2 regions of the Stenotrophomonas sp. 01N47 genome follow, and region 2 is predicted to be linked to the other one. Evidence: riboswitches for the same ligand, from Rfam matches in the RefSeq annotation. Region 2 holds a riboswitch; the other holds the start of a gene.
The links. Region 2 has a riboswitch for cobalamin ahead of btuB (TonB-dependent vitamin B12 receptor). Riboswitches for the same ligand answer to the same signal wherever they lie in the genome.
Positions count from the first base shown of each region.

Region 1: another riboswitch for cobalamin. It lies ahead of AC1DKR_RS07660 (epoxyqueuosine reductase QueH); the one in region 2 lies ahead of btuB (TonB-dependent vitamin B12 receptor).

Region 1 covers NZ_JBFTQU010000003.1:320,589-331,106, reverse strand. The annotation lists gene AC1DKR_RS07685 (CoA-acylating methylmalonate-semialdehyde dehydrogenase) at 1-1,424, opposite strand, end outside; gene AC1DKR_RS07680 (helix-turn-helix domain-containing protein) at 1,539-2,906, shown strand; gene AC1DKR_RS07675 (hypothetical protein) at 3,245-3,682, opposite strand; gene AC1DKR_RS07670 (DUF1028 domain-containing protein) at 3,798-4,751, shown strand; gene AC1DKR_RS07665 (RpoH suppressor) at 4,801-6,651, opposite strand; cobalamin riboswitch at 6,794-7,024, shown strand; gene AC1DKR_RS07660 (epoxyqueuosine reductase QueH) at 7,166-7,837, shown strand; gene pncA (bifunctional nicotinamidase/pyrazinamidase) at 7,895-8,521, shown strand; gene purU (formyltetrahydrofolate deformylase) at 8,643-9,494, opposite strand; gene AC1DKR_RS07645 (hypothetical protein) at 9,551-10,423, opposite strand; gene AC1DKR_RS07640 (hypothetical protein) at 10,430-10,518, opposite strand, start outside.
Region 2 covers NZ_JBFTQU010000014.1:16,312-26,829, reverse strand. The annotation lists gene AC1DKR_RS19835 (class I SAM-dependent methyltransferase) at 1-700, shown strand, start outside; gene gph (phosphoglycolate phosphatase) at 751-1,407, shown strand; gene btuB (TonB-dependent vitamin B12 receptor) at 1,506-3,347, opposite strand; cobalamin riboswitch at 3,465-3,685, opposite strand; gene AC1DKR_RS19820 (histidine phosphatase family protein) at 3,862-4,440, shown strand; gene AC1DKR_RS19815 (TfoX/Sxy family protein) at 4,531-4,893, opposite strand; gene AC1DKR_RS19810 (GAF domain-containing protein) at 4,890-5,372, opposite strand; gene bioD (dethiobiotin synthase) at 5,440-6,132, shown strand; gene AC1DKR_RS19800 (aminotransferase-like domain-containing protein) at 6,197-7,645, opposite strand; gene msrA (peptide-methionine (S)-S-oxide reductase MsrA) at 7,862-8,599, opposite strand; gene AC1DKR_RS19790 (cytochrome c biogenesis protein DipZ) at 8,614-10,377, opposite strand; gene msrB (peptide-methionine (R)-S-oxide reductase MsrB) at 10,380-10,518, opposite strand, start outside.

The DNA.
Region 1 (10,518 bases), on a different contig from region 2:
GTGTAGAACAGCACCACCTGCTTGCCGTACGGACCCAGGTCGCCCAGCTTGGAAGCGCGCGAACCGGTGAACGAGAACAGCGGCACCGGCACCGGGATCGGCACGTTGATGCCGACCTGGCCGACGTCGATGTCTTCCTGGAACCGGCGTGCTGCGGCGCCGGACTGGGTGAACAGCGCGGTGCCGTTGCCGTTCGGGTTGCTGTTGACCATGGCGATGGCCTCATCCAGCGTTTCCGCTTCGAGGATGACCAGCACCGGCCCGAAGATTTCTTCCTGGTAGATGCGCATGTCGGTGGTGACACCGGCAAAGATGGTCGGGCCGACGAAGTTGCCCTTCTCGAAACCATCGACCTGCGGCTTGCGGCCATCGAGCACCAGCTTGGCACCCTGCTCCACGCCCGAAGCGATCAGGCCTTCGACGCGATCACGGGCGCTGCAGGAAATGACCGGGCCGACGTCGGTGCCGGCGACCGTGCCACCGCTGACCTTCAGGGTCTTGGCCTTTTCGACCAGGTCCTGCACCCAACCGCGTGCTTCACCGACCAGCACCAGGGTGGAGGCGGCCATGCAGCGCTGGCCCGCCGCACCGAAGGCCGCGCCGACCATCGCATTGAGGGTCTGCTCCTTGTTGGCGTCCGGCAGCACCACGGCGTGGTTCTTGGCGCCCATCATGCACTGCACGCGCTTGCCGGCCAGCGAGGCGCGGTTGTACACGTGGGTGCCGACACGGGTGGAACCGACGAACGACACCGCCTTGATGTCCGGGTGGTCGCAGATGGCGTTGACCACTTCCTCACCGCCGTGGACCACGTTCAGCACGCCCTTGGGAATGCCCGCTTCCAGCGCCAGTTCGACCAGGCGCATGGTGACCATCGGGTCCTGCTCGGACGGCTTGAGGATGAAGGTGTTGCCGGTGGCAATGGCCATCGGGAACATCCACAGCGGAATCATCGCCGGGAAGTTGAACGGAGTGATGCCTGCGCACACGCCCAGCGGCTGCATGATCGAGTAGGTGTCCACGCCGTTGGCCACGTTGTTGGCCAGTTCGCCCAGCTGCAGGTTGCCGATGGCGGCCGCATGCTCGACCACTTCCAGGCCGCGGAACACATCGCCTTCGGCGTCCGGCAGGGTCTTGCCCTGTTCGGCGGTGAGGATGTGCGCCAGCTCGCTCATGTTTTCGCGGATGAGCTGCTGGTACTTCAGGAAGATGCGCGCACGGGTACCGATCGGGGTCTTGCGCCAGGTCTTGAAGGCCTCCTTGGCGGCAGCCACGGCGGCATCGACTTCACCGGTGGTGGCGAACGGCACCTGGGCCAGCACGTCCTGGGTGGCCGGGTTGATCACGTCCTGCCAGTGGGAGGTGGCCGATTCAACGAACTGGCCATCGATCAGCATGCGGATACGGGGCGCTGCAACAGTCATGACGACAATCCACGGGGTGCGAAAGATGCTTGGCATTATTCACAGGCCACGCCTCGATTTCCGGCCTGAATCCGCTTAATCTGGCCAATGCCCGCCACGATTCCTGTTAATTCTGTGAATTATTCAGCCCCCCAGCGCCAGCTCGGCCTGCGACTGCTGCGCCTGCGCGAGCAGCGCGGCTACAGCCAGGCCGACCTTGCCCGCGCCCTGGGGCTGTCGGCCAGCTACCTGAACCAGATCGAGCGCAACAAGCGCCCGCTGACGCCTGCGGTGCAGAAGAAGCTGGGCGAGGTGTTGGGCGATGTTTCCCCCCTGTTCGACGACGATGAGCCCGCCGCGCTGCAGGAGTCGCTGGGCGAGACCCTGCGCGATCTGGGCCTGGCCGACGTCAGCGCCACCGAACTGCGCGCGCTGGCCGGCAACCTGCCGCAGGTCAGCCGCGCGCTGCTGGACCTGCACCGCCGCCACCTGGCATTGCGCGAGCATGCCGCCGCGCTGGAGTTCCAATTGGGCGAGCCGGGTGCGGGCAGCACGTTGCCGGCGGGTGACCAGGTGCGCGAGTTCTTCAACCGCATGCACAACCACATCCCCGAGCTGGACGAACTGGCCGAGCAGTTGTTCGCCGAATGGGGGCTGGCGCCGGGACACGTGGCGCCACGGCTGCGCCAGCTGCTGGCCGACCGCCACGGGGTGCTGGTGGAAGTGGCCGCGCTGCAGGCCGGGCGCGAGAAGCGCCAGTACGATGCCGGCAGCCGTACGCTGTGGCTGCCCGACTACCTGGAGCCGGGCCAGCAGGCGTTCCAGATGGCGGTCGAGCTGGCGCTGCGTGGCTACCTGCCGCAGATCGATGCGGTGATCGCGCGCACCGGCTTCACCGACGAGGCCCGCATCGCACAGGCGCGTATCGGCCTGTCCAACTATTTCGCCGGTGCGCTGGTGATGCCGTACATGCGTTTCCTGCGCGCGGCCGAGGCCAGCGGTTATGACATCGAGCTGCTGGCGCATCAGTTCGGTGTGGGATTCGAGGCGGTCTGCCATCGATTGAGTACGCTGGCACGCCGCAGTGCGCCGGGGCTGCCGTTCTTCTTCATCCGCGTGGACCGCGCCGGCAACGTGTCCAAGCGCCACTCGGCCACCGATTTCCACTTCTCGCAGGTGGGCGGTTCCTGCCCTTTGTGGATCGTCTATGAGGCGTTCAACCAGCCCGGGCGCATCCTCACCCAGACCGCGCGCATGCCCGATGGCCGCCGCCATTTCTGGCTGGCACGGCAGGTGAGCAGCGGCCCGGTGGGACACGGCCAGCCACGCAAGACCTTCGCGGTGGCACTGGGGTGTGACCTGCAGCATGCGGATCGGCTGGTGTATTCACTGGGGCTGGACGTGCAGAGCCCGGGCAATTCGGTGTCGATCGGGCCGGGCTGCCGGGTGTGCCCGCGCGAGGACTGCATGCAGCGCGCGTTCGCGCAGTTGCCGGGGCGGTAGGGGTTGGGGGTTCGGCAGGGCTGCGCCCTGCACCTGCAGAGGCAACGTCAACGTCAACGTCAAAAGCTGGTTATCCGTGGGTGGCGGGGTGGGTCCGATTGCGGGGGACGCCGTAAACCCATCCCTGGGGGCTTGGGCGCGCCATCCATGGCGCTTACACCCCCGCAACCGGGCCCACCCCACCTTCGACAGATCTCTGCAATTTGTCGGCGTCGGATCCCGTTGCTGCGCAACGGGCTTTGACCCAATCCGGACGATCCGTTGGCTCCGTCGGATGCCGACCTTGGTCGGCACAATCCGTCGGTAGGCGAAACGCATCCAAGCATGGCGTGGCGCTACTAGTCCCAGAACACGGTCAGCACGCGATGGCCGGCGGAGGGCAGCGGCGCATCGACGTGCTGTCCATACGGCCAGCCCTCGCCTACGCCATCGCATTCCAGCCCCTGCAGCCACTCTTCAACGGTCGCCGCATCGGCGCTGGTCAGCAGGTGCACGTTCTCGGCCGCTGGCCATTCGCTGTCATCCTCCAGTGCGCTGCCCCAGTCCTGGTGCAGGCCCACGTACACACCTTCCACCTCCGGGCGCGCGGCAATGGCGGCGAAGCGGGCGTACAGTTCGGCAATCGGCGGACGGCCATAGCCCCACTGGTTCGGTGCGATGCTCTCTTCCTGGTCGTTGCCTTCGAAGTACGCCGCCAGCGGCACCACCGGGAAGTGGTCCGCGTCACGGGCATCGAGGCGTTCAAGCAGGTCCAGCAGTTCCTGGCGGGCGGACATCGGGCATTCCTTGCATGCATGAAGAGCCGGACATTCTAGGGCGCCCGCCGCTGCCTGCATTAAACCTTCCGCAGGTTCGTTGCATCCCAGTCCAACCCCATCACCGGAGACGACCATGTACGTGCTGCGCCCCTGCCTGGCCCTGCTGCTTGCTGCTGTCGCGACACCGGCGTGGGCGACCTTTTCCATTGCTGCCTGCAACGAGGCCGGCGACTGCGGCGTGGCGGTGGCCACGCACAACCTCGCTGTCGGAGGAGTGGGCGTGCCGTGGGCGCAGGCGAAGGTCGGCGCGGTCGCCAGCCAGTTCGAAACCAACCCGACCTATGGGTCGAAGGGTCTGGAACTACTGGCTACGGGTCGCTCGCCCACGCAGGTGCTGAAGCAACTGCTGGATGAGGACGGCGATTTCGATGGCACCAGCATCGCCGAGCGCCAGATAGGCCTGGTCAGCGCGCGCGGTGGCAACGCGCAGTACACCGGCGCGACCGCCCAGCAGGCCGATTGGGCCGGCGCCCAGGGCGAAGGCAACGTCAGCGTGCAGGGCAATGGATTGGCAGGGCCAGAGGTACTGGCCGCCATGCAACGCACATTCGCGGCCACCCACGGTGCGCTTGCCGCGCGCCTGTTGGCAGCACTGGAAGCGGGACAAGCGGCGGGTGGACAACGCAGCGGGCAATGGTCGGCGGCATTGCTGGTGCGCACGCCTGGCGGCGACTGGCAGGACACCGACCTGCGCGTGGATGCCGATCCGCGTGCCGTGCCGCGCCTGCGCGAGCTGTACGACATGCGGCTTTCAAATGAAGCGATCATCCGCGCCGAGCAGCAGTGGGAAAAGGGCGACGTGGCCGGCGCACGCGCGTCGCTGGCCACCTCGCTGGCGCTGGCGCATGGCTGGGACCGGACGTGGGCACGCGCGGCGCGGCTGGCGATGTCGCAGGGTGAAACCGCATTGGCCCGCGAATACCTGGCGGGATTGCGCGCGCTCAATCCGGGATGGGTGAAGCAGGAATTGGCCTTGCCGTTGTATGCGCCATTGCGCGGCGATGCGGTGGTCAAGGCGTGGCGATAACCAACGGTAGCGCCGGGCCATGCCCGGCGAGCGCAGCAGCGCACCGCGATCAATAGATCGGCGTCACCTTCATCTGTGGCAACGGCCGTGGCGAGTCGTCGGTGAGGTCGGGACCAAGGTCATCCCAGCTGCGGCCCTGCTCCACCATCAACCCCCACAGCTGCTGCGACGCCAGCCGCTTGTCTTCCGAACCCAGCTTGTACGAGGGCGGCGGCGGTGCTCCGGTGGCCACCATCGCATAGGCCGCGCGATAGGCCAGCACCTGCTGCGCCGGATCATCGGTGCGCGATATCTCCAGCGTGTAGCGCTGGTAGGCCGAGGCCAGGTTGCGCCAACGGATCCAGTAATGGTTCTCGAACGAGAACGAACAGAAGCGTGCACCAGCCAGGCTGCCCTTGTCGGCGATGCGGGTCAGCACCTCCTGTGGCATGTCCAGGTTCATGCCACCCTCGTCGCCCTGCAGGCTCACATGCACGATGCGGTCGCGATACCCCGGCGCACGCGCCTGCAGCAGGTCGCGCCAGTTCTGCATGGTGGCCACCACCGCGAACAGGAAACGGCCCAGTTCGCCGGCCGCCAACGGCGTGGCGATGGACTGGTAATGCCGCTGCCATCCATGCCGGTTCTCGGTGGGCAGGAACACCGAGCGCTCCAGCGCCTGGCGGCTGTCGCTCTCGCGCACCACCGGCTCGGGGCGTTGCGGATAGACCAGGTTGATGGCGAAGGTCGGCCAGCGCGGCAGTGCGGCATCGAACAGGTGGATCGGGAAGTTGCTGCTGATGCCGCCATCGGAGAACCAGCACACCCGGAACGCGGTGATCACCGGACCACAGGCCTGGCCCGCGCTGGTCAGCCCTTCCATGCTGTCGGCCACGTTGTGCCCGGCCTCACCTGCAGCCGTCGACGTCGGCTCGCAGCGACGTTCGCGACGCGAGGGCTCATGCAGCGGCACCGCGCTGATCAGCAGCGGGAAGCTGAGGCTCATGCGCGTGGCCACCAGTACCGGCAGCGATGCACCCTGCGGCAGGTGGTAGTAGTTGCGCCCTTCAACCTCGCGCGGTGGACCGGCATGGTCGACCATCCACTGCACCACGCCGACCGGGAACAGCTGCTCGAATTCCTCGCGCAGGAACCAGAACTGCGCGCCGCCCAACGGCAATGTGCGCGGTTCATTGTGCGACACGCAGGTGGTGATCATCTGCAGGGTGATGGCATGCGGGCTGTCTGGCTCGTCTGCGTAACGGGGCGCGTCGTGCAGGTCGGCAAAGGTCAGCGGCGCATCCATCGGCTTGCCCGACAGCTGCTGCAGGCTTTCATGCAGCCACTCGGTCAGCGCGGGCTTGTCCGCACTGCGGCTCAGCCCGCTGCACAGGCCCAGCAGGTTGCGCCGCGCCACCCGTGCCACCCTTAGCGCAGCGGCGGCCACGCCTGCGCCATAGGCACACAGCAGCGAAGGCAGCAGGGTCGCCGCGACGCCGCTCCAGCCGCCGCCCCACCAGCCCAGGCCGAGCAACAGTGCCAGCGACACCAGCACTTCCAATGGCGCGATCTGGAACACCGCGATGGCCAGGCACAGCAGCTTGCGCGGCCAGCCTGCGTTGCCGGTCAGCACCACCAGCAGTCGATATGCCGCGCGCGCGCCACTGGCCGGTTGGAACAGGCTGTAGATGAACCCGCGCCGCGACAACTGTGCCGACACCGCCGACAGGCCACCGTACCCGGCGTCACCGGGCAGGGTTTCGCCGGCCTGCTGGCGCCGGTCGCCGTATGCCGCAGCGGCCGCCACGGCAGCGGCGATCGCACCGGCCGAGGTGCCACCGATGCTCTTGAAACGGTATTCGCGGGCCAGCGCGAGCACCGCATTGGGATACACGATGCCACTGGTGATGCCACCTTTCATGACCAGATCGCAGTACTTCGCCGCCACGAGCCACCTCCCGTCTGTCGGTGCCCAGTATGGCAAGACACGCTCTCACAGCCTGAGAAGGCAGCCACAGCTTCGGCGCGTGATGGTGTCCCTTGACCAAGACTGCCAACGGGTCCACCTTGCACCTGCCGAAGGTATCCATCCTGGCGTTCATGCGAGGGGATGGATTTAAACGGGAATCCGGTGAAGGCGCTTCGCGCGCCCATTCCGGAGCTGCCCCGCAGCGGTGAATGGAAACGAATCCTGCCAACAGCACTGGGCTCGCGCCTGGGAAGCGGCAGGTAGTAGGTGGGCCAGCCGGCCCGTGTCCATCAGCCCGAATACCGGCCCCGGCCGGGGGACGCGACCGTCCCCTGACTCGACCTGGAATCTCCGCGGGGAGGTTGCCGGGGCCATCGTCGTCCTGCGCGTGCAGGCGGTGTGGCCGCGCGCGTCCTGTTCACGGTTTCCGTCCAGACCTGCTGCCCACGCCCAGATGCACCCGACGATGACCGAGCTCCAACGCCCCACCCTGACCCTTCCCGACAACGGCCAGCGCCTGTTGCTGCACTCGTGCTGTGCGCCATGCTCGGGCGAAGTGATGGAGGCGATCACTGCCTCCGGGATCGACTACGCGATCTTCTTCTACAACCCCAACATCCATCCGGTGAAGGAATACGAGCTGCGCAAGCAGGAGAACATCCGCTTCGCCGAACAGCACGGCATCCCCTTCATCGACTGCGACTACGACACCGACAACTGGTTCAGCCGTGCGCGTGGCATGGAGAACGAACCCGAGCGTGGCATCCGCTGCACGATGTGCTTCGACATGCGCTTCGAGCGCACCGCGCTGTACGCGCACGAACATGGTTACGACACCATCAGCTCATCGTTGGGCATCTCGCGCTGGAAGAACATGGCGCAGATCAACGACTGCGGTGTGCGCGCCGCCTCGCGCTACGAGGGCCTGCAGTACTGGGACTACAACTGGCGCAAGGGCGGCGGTGCCAGCCGCATGGTCGAGATCAGCAAACGCGAGCAGTTCTACCAGCAGGAATACTGTGGCTGCGTCTACTCGCTGCGCGACGCCAACCGTCATCGTCGCGAGAACGGCCGCGAACGCATCAGGATCGGCCTGCTGTATTACGGGCAGGACAATGACGCCGCCAGCGGCGATTGACGTGCACGCGAGGGGCGGCCACGCTGTTCGCCCCTCCTGCGTTGTACCGGACCTGCCATGACCACCCTGCCCGCTGATGTCGCCCTGCTGGTGATCGACCTGCAGCCGGACTTCATGCCCGGTGGCGCCCTCGCCTGCGAACAGGGCGATGCGCTGGTGGCACCGATCAACGCGCTGCTGGCCGAGCGCCGCTACCGCACCGTGGTGGCCACCCAGGACTGGCACCCAGGCGACCATGCCTCGTTTGCCAGCCAGCATCCGGGGCATCTGCCCTTTGAAGCGATCCTGCTGCACGCGCAGCCGCAGACCCTGTGGCCGGACCACTGCGTGCAGGGCAGCACCGGCGCCGCCCTGCACCCCGGCGTGGACTGGACCGTGGCCGACCTGATCCTGCGCAAGGGCACCCGCCAGCAGGTGGATTCGTACAGCGCCTTCCGCGAGAACCACGGCCCCGATGGCACGCGTCCGGCTACCGGACTGGCCGGCTGGCTGCACGAACGCGGCATCCGCGAGGTGCACGTGTGCGGGTTGGCACGCGACTACTGCGTGCTGTGGAGCGCGCAGGACGCGGTGAAGTCGGGGTTCCGGGTGAAATTCCTGTGGGAGCTGACCCGCCCGGTGACCGAGGCCAATGACGTCATGGTGCGCGATGCCCTGGCGAAGGCGAGGATCGCGATTCTGTAATTTCGCCCCTGCAGGGACCGATGGTAGTGCCGGCCGCTGGCCGGCATCTGCACAGGTTCCGTGGCTGCCGGCCAACGGCCGGCACTACCCGGGCGCGCGTGCGCTGGTATTCCTGTCGGAACTATCGGAACACCACCGTGCGGTGCCCGTTGAGCAGGATGCGGTGCTCCACATGCCGGCGTACCGCCCGCGCCAGCACCTGCGATTCGGTATCGCTGCCCAGCCGTACCAGTTCGCGCGGGGTCATCGCGTGGTCCACGCGGGCCACGTCCTGTTCGATGATCGGGCCTTCGTCCAGGTCTTCGGTGACGTAGTGCGCGGTGGCGCCGATGATCTTGACCCCGCGCGCGTGCGCCTGGTGGTACGGCTGCGCGCCCTTGAAGCTGGGCAGGAAGCTGTGGTGGATGTTGATCGCCCTGCCCGCCAGCGCACGGCACAGCGTGGGCGAGAGAATCTGCATGTAGCGCGCCAGCACCACCAGGTCGATGCGCTCGCGCTCGACCAGATCGATGATCTGCTGTTCCTGCGCCGCGCGCGTGTCGGCGTTCACCGGCAGGTGGTGGAACGGCACCTGGTAGGACGCTGCCAGTGCTGCGAAGTCGGCATGGTTGGAGGCCACCGCAGCGATGTCCACCTTCAACTGGCCGCTGTGCGCACGGAACAGCAGATCGTTCAGGCAATGGCCCTGCTTGCTGACCAGTACCAGCAGGCGCGGCCGGCGGCGGCCATCATGCAGCTGCCAGTCCATGCCGAAGTCCGCTGCCACTGCGGCCATCGCCGTGTGCACGGTGTCCAGCGGCAGGCCCGCATCGCGGTCGAAGTGCACGCGCAGGAAGAAGCGACCGCTCTCCTCGTCGCCGAACTGCTGGGCGTCGAGGATGTTGCAGCCGTGGTCGAACAACAGGCCCGACACGCGGTAGACGATGCCGGTACGGTCGGGACAGGAGAGAGTGAGGATGGAATCGGGGCGCATCGCCGGAGTGTAGGGCAGCGCACTCCCGTGGTGCACGATCATGTCAAATGCAACCATCAGTCAAAGGCAAGGCGAAGAGCGCGCATGATTGGAGCAACTTCCTCCCCCGCACCTCGCCAACCGGTTCCAGTTTCAATGATCCTACCCTCGCGAACAAGGTGAAAGACCGGAGTCTGCTGACGGTCGAAAGCCGCCCACCTCTTGTCCATGTACATCGCGCTCATCGGCAGCTCAGGATGAAGTCCATTCCATTCGGCGATGCTATCGCCGGCCCAGTGCGGGCCATTGGGCACTACCAACACCAGCTTGGCGCGGAGCCCCTGATAGGCAGGTTGGGCGACAATGCTCTGCAGGGCTCTTCGTGAGTGGCCACAACGCGGATGAACGATGGCAACAACCTGGTCTCCGCTCAGCCGTATCGAATCACGAACGAGGGAACCGTCAGCCTGGACAGCGTACACGGGCAGGCCGGGCGGGAAGCGGCCCGGAAGAACCCGAGGAAGCGCCGGGAGATTGCTGAGCCACTGCCGACGCAGCCGTTCTGCTTGGGCAAAATCGCCCCTTGCCACATGTAGTCCTATCAGCCTGCGATGATGCTCAGCGCCGGCGGTGCCGCGCTCGACCAACAGGCCGTACTGTGCCAACGCATTGCGCAGCGGTTCGGCATCCGGTACGTAGTTGGCGAACAGCGCCGCAGCCTTGAACTGGTCCTCGATGACGCGGTCCTTGTTTCTGCAGCCGACCGCACGTGATGCCCGGCGACCCGCAACGTAGATGTGCGACAGCGCCTCGATGCGATCACGTGCAGGTGCATTCAGCGTTGTCGCCTCCGCCTTCAACAGCTGTGTGTAGGTATCGACCTTACATATGGATACAGGGCTGATACTGGACGCAGCTCCTAGAACAAGCATCCATTCGAGGAGCAGCATGCGCGCTCAACAACCCGCCATGCAGACGTACTCTGTGGACTCTCTGCACGTTGCACGGGCGACACATCGATATCCCATGTGATCCTCCACGAGCT
Region 2 (10,518 bases):
CGAAACGATTGCCGCCGCACGCGAAGGACGCTGGCAGGTACACCTGACGCCGCGTGCGTTGCCGCTGGATTGGCTGGGCGATGTGCGTGGCAGGCGCATCCTGTGCCTGGCTTCGGCCGGTGGCCAACAGGCACCCGTGCTTGCCGCGGCGGGCGCTGAGGTGACCGTGTTCGATCTTTCCGACGGGCAGCTGGCGCAGGACCGCGCCGTCGCCGACCGCGACGGTCTGTCGCTGCGCACCGTGCAGGGTGACATGCGTGATCTGCAGGCCTTTGCCAACGACAGCTTCGACGTGGTGTTCCATCCCATCTCGAACCTGTACGTGCCCGACGTGCGTCCGGTGTGGGCCGAGTGCCGCCGGGTGCTGGCACGCGATGGCCTGCTGATGGCCAGCTTCTACAATCCGGTGGTGTTCGTTGCTGCGCGTGATGCACAGCTGAGCGAGCAGGGCCTGATCCGCCCGCAGTACGCGATTCCCTATTCCGACCTGGAAGACCTGGAGCCCGCCGCGCGCGAGGCCAAGCTGGCCCGTGGCGAAGCGCTGACATTCGGCCACAGCCTGGGGGATCTGATCGCCGGGCAGCTGGATGCCGGGTTCGTCATCGACCGCTTCATGGAAGACTGGCAGCCGCAGCCGCGCTTCCTGATCGACCGTTACCTGCCGACCTTCCTGGCCACCCGCGCACGCCGGATCGGCTGAAGACGCGGGCGTACAATGGACGGCCCCACGTTGCACGAGTGAGCCGTCCCTTGTCGTATCCCTATCCGCTGGTCGTGTTCGACCTCGATGGCACGCTGGTCGACAGCGCCGCCGATATCGCCGAAGCACTGAACCGCACGCTGGAAGACATCGGCCTGGCGCGCGTACCCGAAGCCACCGTGCTGGGCTGGATCGGCGATGGCGTGCGCCGGCTGGTCGAACAGGCCGTGCAGGCCGCCGGGCGTCAGATCGATCTGGCAGCGGTGATGCCGACCTTCATGGTCCATTACCGCGAATGCCTGCTGCGCAGCCCGCAGCTGTTCGCTGGCGTAGTGGACGCGCTGGCGCAGTTGCGTGCGTTGAAGGTGCCGCTGGCCATCTGCACCAACAAGCCGGCCGCGCTGGTGCCGCCGTTGCTGCAGCACCTGGGTATCGCCGATGCCTTTGCGCTGGTGCTGGGTGGTGATTCGCTGCCGCAGCGCAAGCCCAGTGGTGAGCCGTTGCGGCATATCGCCGCGCACTTCGAAGTGCCCGTCGATGCGTGCCTGATGGTTGGCGATTCGCTCACCGACTATCGTGCTGCCGAGGACGCCGGCATGCCGATCGCGCTGGTGCGCTACGGCTATCCGCGAGGACTGGACCTGGAAAAGGCGCACGCGGTAGCGGTGATTGACGACCTGCGCGAGCTGCCGGGGCTGCAGGGCTGACGCAACGGTAGTGCCGGCCGTTGGCCGGCACCCCGTGACGCGCTGCCGAAGGTCATGATGTTGCCGGCCAGCGGCCGGCACCACCGTGACCGCTGCGGTCACTTCGGCTGGTAACGCACGCTCAGCTGATACTCGCGGCCTGGCTGGTTGAACCACGCCACGGTTTCGTACTCGCGGTCGAACACATTGGCCACCCGCGCCAGCACCGACCATGCCGGGGTCAGTGCGTATTCGGCGCGCAGATCCAGCGCGCCGTAGCCGCCGACCTTCACCGCGTTGGCGGCATCGTCATAGCGCTTGCCCGCGCCCTGCACGGTCAGGCCGGTGCGGAAATCACCGAAACGGCGGTCGATGTCCAGGCGCGCGGTCTGCTGCGCACGGCGGGCCAGCCAGTTGTCGAACTGCGCGCTGCCGTTGGTGCGGTTGCGCGGGTCGGTGAAGCTCAGCTGCGCGTTGATGTCGAAGCCGGCCACGGTGGCGCCGCCGGTCAGTTCGGCACCGCGGATGCGTGCCTTTTCGACCTGCTGCATGCGGAAGGTGGCCGCGTCGTAGGTGATCAGGTCATCGATGCGGGTTTCGTACACGTCCAGGCCCCAGCGCCAGCCCTGGCCCTGCTGCGAGATACCGAGGTTGGCACTCTTGGACTTCTCCGGGTCCAGCGTCGGCACGCCGCTCCACGGGTCATACAGGTCGCTGAAGGTCGGTGCCTTGAACGCGGTGCCATAGCTGGCGTTGACGCGCAGGCCGTGGCCCAGCTCCATCGCCCAGCCGAGGCTGCCGGTGGCGTGGTTGCCGAACTGCTGGTTGTCATCATTGCGTGCGCTGGCCTGCAGCTGGTGACGGCCGAAGCGCGCCTGGTACTGCAGGAATACGCCGGTGTTGCGGCGGCTGTCGACCAGGTAACCGGCGCTGCTGCCATCCAGGTTGTCCTCGCTCCAGTCCACGCCGGCGCTGAGCAGCTGGCCTTCGGCAATACCGATGTCGGCCTGCAGCGAAGCGCTGTCGCGGTGCGTCTGTGCGCTGCCGCGTGCACCGAAATCACCGAAGTTGTCGGACTCGTTGTCGCTGCGGCCGACGTTGGCGGTCAGCGTCAACTGCTCGGACGGGGTGTAGCGCACCTTGCCGGCCAGCACCTGCTGGCGGGTCTCGGAGTAGTTGTAGTAGCCGTCGTAGTGGTTCTTGCCGTCGGCACGCAGGGCGCTGCCTTCCACGGTCCACTGGTCGCTCAGGTTGTAACCACCGCGCAGGCTCTTGGACAGGTTGCGGTAGCCATCGCGGTCGGGTTCATCGGCAAAGCAGCCGGTGAACAGCGTAGCCGAACCGCGGCAGGCATCGATGCCGTCCGAATGCTGGTAGGCGATGTCGGCGCCGAACCAGCCGCGTTCGGTGCCGCCACCGATGCCGCCGCTGGCTTCACGCAGGCCATTGCTGCCGCCGCCCAGCTGGAAGTGCGGAGCGAAATCGCCCTGGTTGCGGCGGGTGAAAATCTGGATCACACCGCCGATGGCGTCGGCACCGTACAGGCTGGACTGCGGGCCGCGCACGATTTCCACGCGCTCGATCTGTGCCAGCGGCAGATCCTGGTACATCGCCAGGCCAAGGTCGGCGCTGTTGATGCGCACGCCATCGACCAGCACCACGGTGTGCGAGGAATTGGTGCCACGCAGGAACAGCGAGCTCTGCTTGCCCAGGCCACCGGCGTTGGTCAGGTTGATGCCGGCGCGGCCCTGCAGCAGTTCCTGCAGGGAGGTGGCCTGGCTGGATTCGATCTGCGCGCGGTCGATCACCTGCGCAGGCGCAATGCTGTCCTGCAGGGCGATCGGAGTACGGGTAGCGGTGACCAGCACCTGGTCGAGGTCGGCGGCGCCATCATCGGCCAGGGCCAATGCAGGAAGCGCGGCCAGCACGGCCAGGGACAGCATTCGGGACTGCAGTTTCATCGGGGGACTCCAGGTGCCGCGCACGCCCGCGCAGCGAAGGGGAGGAGTCACGACAGGCAGGCACGCGCCGATGCCGCGGCCATCGCCGCGGACAACCAGCGCCATGCCCACCGCATCGCGACCTGAGGCTTCCGGGCCGGTCTCCGGGCTCGCCGCCGGGTGGCCCGAGGCCACCGTCCAGGCGCCTTCCCATGCCTGCGGCACAGTGGCGGGTTGCCTGGAACTGACGTGCTTACCGTTGCGGGGGCAGCGCCGGCATGGCGTGTTGTCACGCGTCACCGGCTTCCCGTTTCAACCTGCCGGCAGGGCCGCAGGTCACCTGGAAGTGCGCGCAGTCTACGGCATCGCGGCCGGCCCGTAGCGTCGAACCTGCACGACTGAGCAGGCGCGGATGCACCTGCACGGTGCAGCAGACCTGCGCCAGCGCCTAGAATGCAGTTCGAATTATCGTGGTGCCGTTGCCGATGTCCGTCTGTTTTCCGCTGTTCCCGCGCCGCCCTGACTGGGCACGCGCATGATCCTCGACCTGGTCCGCCATGCCGGCAACGGTCGTGATGAGTTCCTCGATGGCCGCAGCGATCCGCCGCAGCTGGCCCGCCTGCCGCAGGAACTGGTCGATGCCTATGCCGGACAATCGTGGGAACGGGTGATCAGTTCGCCGCGCCTGCGCTCGTTGCATACGGCGATGGCATTGGCCACACCGCGCGCGCTGGACGTGGAGGCGGACGAGGAGTGGGAAGAGCTGGATTTCGGCGACTGGGACGGCCAATCGTTGTTCGACCTGCCGGAAGAGGCGTTGGCCGCGTTCCACGCAGATCCGCACGCATTCCCGCCGCCGCATGGCGAGAGCTGGGGCCACTTCGAACGGCGCATCGCACGCGCGCTGGATCGACTGCTGGATGACGACGACCCTCCGCCGACGGTCGTGGTCAGCCACGGCGGCCCGCTGCGCATGGTGCTGTCGCAGGTGTGTGGTCTGCCGATGTCGCTGTGCTGGGCGCTGCGCATCGACCACGGCACGCGCCTGCGCGTGTGGGTCGAGCGCGGTGAAGCGGGGCTGGTGGGCGAGCTGCTGGAGCTGCAGCAGCCCTGATCGGACGGTAGTGCCGGCCGCTGGCCGGCAACTGCACGATCTTCGCAACGTTCCTGAGCTTGCCGGCCAGCGGCCGGCACTACCAAACAGTCAATCCTCGCCGGCGCTTTCGGCCGTGCTTTCTTCGCCATCATCCTCGGCGTCGAAGCGCTGCTCATGCACCGGGCCCGATGCTGGGCCTGCCGCCTTCAACGGATGCACTGCGATACGTGCTTCGTAGTCCTGCACCAGCGCTGTGCGCTGCGGTTCGCTCAGTTCCTGCCAGTGGCAGTCCAGCAGCGCACCTTCCAGCGAATACAGCAGGTTGAGGCTGGGCTTGAAGCCGGCACGCTTGACCTTGACGAAGGCACCGACTGCACCGATCGCGACCAGGTCCTCGCGGCTGCGCAGGCCTACCTGGCGCAGCCATGCCGCACTCTTCGGGCCGATGTTGCGCAGCTTGACCGCGCTCACGCCAACGCCCCGACGAACACCTCGGCGATGGCTTCCAGGCCGGCCTGGTCCTCGGCATCGAAGCGGCCGACGACCGGGCTGTCGATATCGAACACGCCGATCAGCTCCTCACCGCGGAGCAACGGCACCACCAGTTCCGAGCGCGATGCGGCATCGCAGGCGATATGGCCGGGGAAGGCGTCCACGTCTTCGATCCGCTGGGTGACGCGCTGGCTGGCGGCCGCACCGCACACGCCCTTGTCCAGCGGAATGCGCACGCAGGCCGGCAGGCCCTGGAACGGACCGACCACAAGTTCCTTGCCGTCGTACAGGTAGAAGCCCACCCAGTTCAGGTCGGTCAGGGCGTGGTAGACCAGTGCAGCGAGGTTGGCCGCATTGGCGATGCGGTCGGACTCGCCGTAGACCAGGCCACGGGCCTGTTCCAGCAGCTGGGCGTATTGTTCCGGCTTGCTGCCGGTGAGCGAGGCGTTGGCGAACATGGCCGCAGTCTAGCAAGCGTGCCGGGCCAGCGATAATGGGGGCTCTGTTGCCCTGCTGGAGCCTGTGATGTCCCTCCCTGCCACGTTGCCGACGGCCCTGTTCGTCACCGGTACCGATACCGAGATCGGCAAGACCGCCACCAGTACCGCGCTGCTGCACGCGCTGCGCCGGCGCGGCCTGCGCGCGGTGGGCATGAAGCCGGTGGCCAGCGGCAGCCACGACGCGGGGCAGGGGCTGCGCAACGACGACGCGCTGGCACTGCAGGCCGCCAGCCTGCCGATGCCGGACTATGCCGATCTGAACCCCTACGCATTGCGCCAGCCGTTGGCGCCCGAGCTGGCGGTCGCAGAAGATGGCGTGCGCATCGAACTGTCCCCGATCCTGGCGGCCTTCGAACGCCTGCGCGCACAGGCCGACGTGGTGGTGGTCGAGGGCGTGGGCGGCTGGCTGGCGCCGTTGTCGGCGCAGCTGGACCAGCTTGACCTGGTACGTGCGCTGCGGCTGCCGGTGGTGCTGGTGGTCGGCATGCGCCTGGGCTGCGTCAACCACGCGCGGTTGACCGCACACTCGCTGCAGGCCAGTGGCGTGGAGTGCCTGGGCTGGATCGGCAACCACATCGATCCTTCGATGCAGCGCCAGGATGAGAATTTCGCGACCTTGCAGCAGCGCCTGCCGATGCCCTGCTGGGGCCGGATGCCGTATCTGCCGGGCGCCGATGGTGAAGCGTTGAGCGCGCACCTGCACGACGACCACGGGTAGTGCCGGCCGCTGGCCGGCAACTGCACGCACTCACTACCTCGAGGTCGCCGGCCGCTGGCCGGCACTACCGTGTTGCCGCCACCAGCTCCCGTGCGATCGCACCCAACCGTTCCACCGCAGCGATGAAGCGCGCGTCCAGGGTCTGGCAGCACGACAACCGCAGGCAATGCCGGTAGCGCGCACCGCGCGAATACACCTGGCCCGGCATGAACACGATGTCCTCTGCCAGCGCGCGCTCGAACAGCTCCCGGGTGTCCACGCCAGGCAACTCCAGCCACAGCAGGAACCCTCCCTGCGGCTCGGTGGCGCAGGTGCCGGCCGGAAAATGTTCGGCCACCAGCTGCCGCAGGCGACCGACCTGTTCGCGGTACAACCGGCGCATGCGATGCAGGTGGTGCTCGTAGCTGCCGGCTTCCAGGTAGGCCGCCACCGCATCACCGAGCAGCTGCGGTTCGCCGCCGGTGGACTGGAATTTGAGCAGCGCGATGCGTTCGGCGAAGCGGCCGCCATCGAGCCAGCCGATGCGGTAGTCCGGTGCCAGTGTCTTCGAAAAGCCACCGACCACCATCACCCAACCGTTGCGGTCGAACGCTTTCAGCAAGGGCGCCGGTGGCTCGCTGAACTGCAGTTCCGCATACACCGCGTCTTCGATCAGCGGCAACTCGCGTGCATTGACCAGTTCGGCCAAGCGCTGCTTGTCGGCGATCGGCATCGTGCAGCCCAGCGGGTTGTGCACGGTCGGCATCACTACCAGCGCCGCAAGAGGGGTGTGCTGCAGCAGCGCTTCCAGCGCATCCACGTCCAGGCCGCGCTGCGGATGGGTGGGCAGTTCGATCGGCTGCAGGCCCAGCGTGGTCAGCAGGGGATACAGGTTGAAGTACGAGGGTGCTTCGATGCCGACCGCATCGCCGGGCTGGGTGACCGCGCGCAGTGCCAGTTGCAGTGCTTCCATCGCACCATGGGTCAGCAGCAGGCGTTCGGGGTGGGTATGCAGGCCCATCCGCGGGCCACGCCGCACGATCTGCGCCAGCAAGCGTGGCGAACCATTGGGGCGGGCGTAGGTTTCCACGGTCTGCTGGCCATGGCGCAGTACCTGCGCGGTGTGCCGGGCCAGCTGCGCACCCGGGTAGAACTGGCGCCCACGCGGGCCGGCAAAGGCGAGGTCGATCACGCCGGGGCGCCGCTGCGCTTCCAGCACCCGCGCCATCAGCACCTGCTGCAGCGGGGCGGTGGGCGCGGACGGCGCATCACGTAGCGAGCGCTGCGGAACCGACAGTCGCGGCGCCACTTCGAAGCCCGCCTTCGGCCGCGGAATGACCAGACCGGCGTCTTCCAGCTGACGGTAGGCCGCGATCACGGTGTTCAGGCTGAGCTGGCGCTGCGATGCCATCTGCCGCAGCGACGGCAACCGGCTGCCGACCGGCAGGCGCCCGCCGTGGATGGCTTCAGCCAGCTCGTCCGACAGCCGCTGGTAGCGGGGTGGGATCATCGTGGTGGTGTCTTCTGTATCCATCGACTCGACCCGCATCTGGTTCTGTACCCATGATGCCGACGAGCCTAGCATGTCGTTGTCGGCCGGGCCTGATCGGGGCCGGGTCGATACTTCCCAAGCGCACGGCCCTGTGGCCGTGCGTCTTTTTTCATGCCTTGGTGGTGCCGGCCGCTGGCCGGAAATCCCCGGCTGCGGAAGGGTGCGGTTGCCGGCCGGCGGCCGGCACTACCCGGGGTGTCACCGCATCGGCACCAACGCGGGATCGCGGCGGTACAGCGCCGGGAACTGCTTGCCCAGCGCGGTCAGCTTGGGCGCGTCGTAGTAGCGGATGTACGCGGCCTGCGGGTAGTTGCTCATGTAGTTCTGGTGGTAACTCTCGGCCGGGTAGAAGCGCTGGCCGCTGCTCACCTGGGTCACGATCGGCGCGCGGTAGCTCCCCGCCTGGCCGAGCTGGCCGATGTACGCACGGCTTGCTGCCTGCTGGCGCGCGTCTTCGACGAAGATCGCCGAGCGGTACTGGCTGCCATGATCGGGCCCCTGGCGGTTGAGCTGGGTCGGGTCGTGCACCACCGAGAAGAACACCTGCATCAACTGTCCATAGCTGACCTGGCGCGGGTCGTAGTCCACCTTCACCGCTTCGGCGTGGCCGGTGCGGCCACCGCTGACGCGTTCATAGCGGGCGTCGGCGGCACTGCCTCCGATGTAACCGGACACCGCGTTGCTCACCCCTTTGACGTGCTGGAACACGCCCTGCACGCCCCAGAAACAACCGCCGGCGAAGACCACGCTGGCGTGGCTGGCGTCATCGCGGAACGCCGCATCACCGCTGGGCGCAGGCAGGGCCTGCAGCTGTGCGGTGGGCTCGGCCGGGGCGGCGATCGCGCTGTGGTCCACCAGCAGCACACCCGCGACCAGCGCGGTGGCGACCAGGCCGGCGACGCCGGCGGCAATGCCCTGTTCGAAGGAGAGTTTCATCGTGTGCTCCCGGTTCAACCGAAGGTGAAGGCGTAGGCCCGCACGCCTGCGTCGAGGAATTCGATCTCGAAACGATGCGGACCGATCGTGCCGCGCTGGCGGATCAGCTGGTACAGGCGGTGCTCGTTGACGGTGCCGGTGCCATCGGCGGCCACGTCGGCGCCGGCATCGGCCGCAGGCAGTGGCTTGCCATCGAGCAGCACGCGGAAGCGCACCGGCTTGCCGTCCTCGCCCGGTGCCAGCACCAGATGCAGGTCGCGGGCGTGGAACTGGAACGCGATGCGGCCGCCGGCCTGCTGCAGTTGTGCAGCCTCATCGTTAACCCGCCACTGTCCGGACAGGCCCCATTGGTTCAGCGCCAGGGTGGACGGCAGCGTGTAGCCGAATGCTGCGTCGGCGCGCTGCCCGCCCGGCGAGGCGAACTGCTCGGCACGTGCGTGGCCCAGGTAGGTTTCCGGCGAGCGCAGGTTGCCCATGTCGGCCTGCGTGGCCACGCCCTGCAGGTCAGCCGCGGCCGGATCAGCAGGCGGCGGCAGCTCGGTCTGCCCGGCTTCCACCAGCAGGCGGCGGATCACCTGTTCGGAGTGCGCGTAGTTGCCCTCGCCGAACTGATGCCCGCGGATGTTGCCCTGCGCATCGACGAAGTAGTGCGCCGGCCAGTAGCGGTTGTTGAACGCGCGCCAGATCGCATACTGGTTGTCGAGTGCGACCGGGTACTCGACCTTCAGCTGCTGCACGGCCTTCACCACGTTGCGCGGGTCGCGCTCGAACGCGAATTCCGGGGTGTGCACGCCGATCACCACCAGGCCATGGTTGCGGTAGCGCTGCGCCCACTCGTGCACGAACGGCATCGCACGCAGGCAGTTGATGCAGGAATAGGTCCAGAAGTCGATCAGCACGACCTTGCCATGCAGCTGCTCGCGGCTCAGCGGCGGGCTGTTGAGCCACCCGGTGGCGCCGTCCAGCGTGGGTAGCGTTCCTTCCACCGGCAGCGGCGCGCCTGCCTGGCCGGCTGCCATCATCATCATCGGTGGTGCTGCCGGCTGCGTGCCGGGCACGGCATCGAGCAGGCCCTGTTCGATGCGTGCGGTACTGACCGCGGACAGGCGGGTCAGCAGGCCGGTGTCCCAGCCCAGGCCGATCGCCACAACCGCCAGCAACGCGGCCACGCCCAGCACCCGGCGCACCACATTACCCAGGCCGAGCCGGGCCTGCAGTGCGCGGAACACACGGCCGCCCACCCACACCGCCAGCGCCAGCGCGGTGACGGCGCCCAGCGCGTAGGCCAGCAACAGCGAACTGGTGCCGACACTGGCGCCGTTCAGGGCGGCACCGGTCAGCACCAGACCGAGAATCGGACCGGCGCAGGGGGCCCACAGCAGGCCAGTGGCGATGCCGATCAGCAGCGAGGTCCAGGCGCCGCCACGGCCAGCCGCATCCGCGGCGTCGGCACGTGCGCTCAGGCGCGCGCCGATGCGCTGGAACGGCGCCAGCAGGTGGTCGGCCAGGGTCGGCCACAGCAGCGCGATGGCGAACACCGCCATCAGTACCAATGCCACCCAGCGGCCGACCTGGTTGGCCTGCGCCACCCACTGGCTGCCGACCGCCGCCAGACTGGCGACCACGGTGAAGGTCAGTGCCATGCCCAGCAGCAGCGGCAGGGTGCTGCGCAGGAAAGGACGATCAGCGCGTGCGAACACGAACGGCAGCACCGGCAGGATGCACGGGCTGAGCAGGGTCAGCACGCCGCCGAGATAGGCAAGCAGCAACAGCAGCATCATCAGGCTCCAGAAGCAGGGGAAGAACCGACCGGCACGCGCCAGCCGCCAGCGGCGTTCTGATGCGCAGTCCCGGGCATGAACGCCATCGCGGCGCCGTTCATGCAGTAGCGCAGTCCGGTCGGCCGCGGGCCGTCGTTG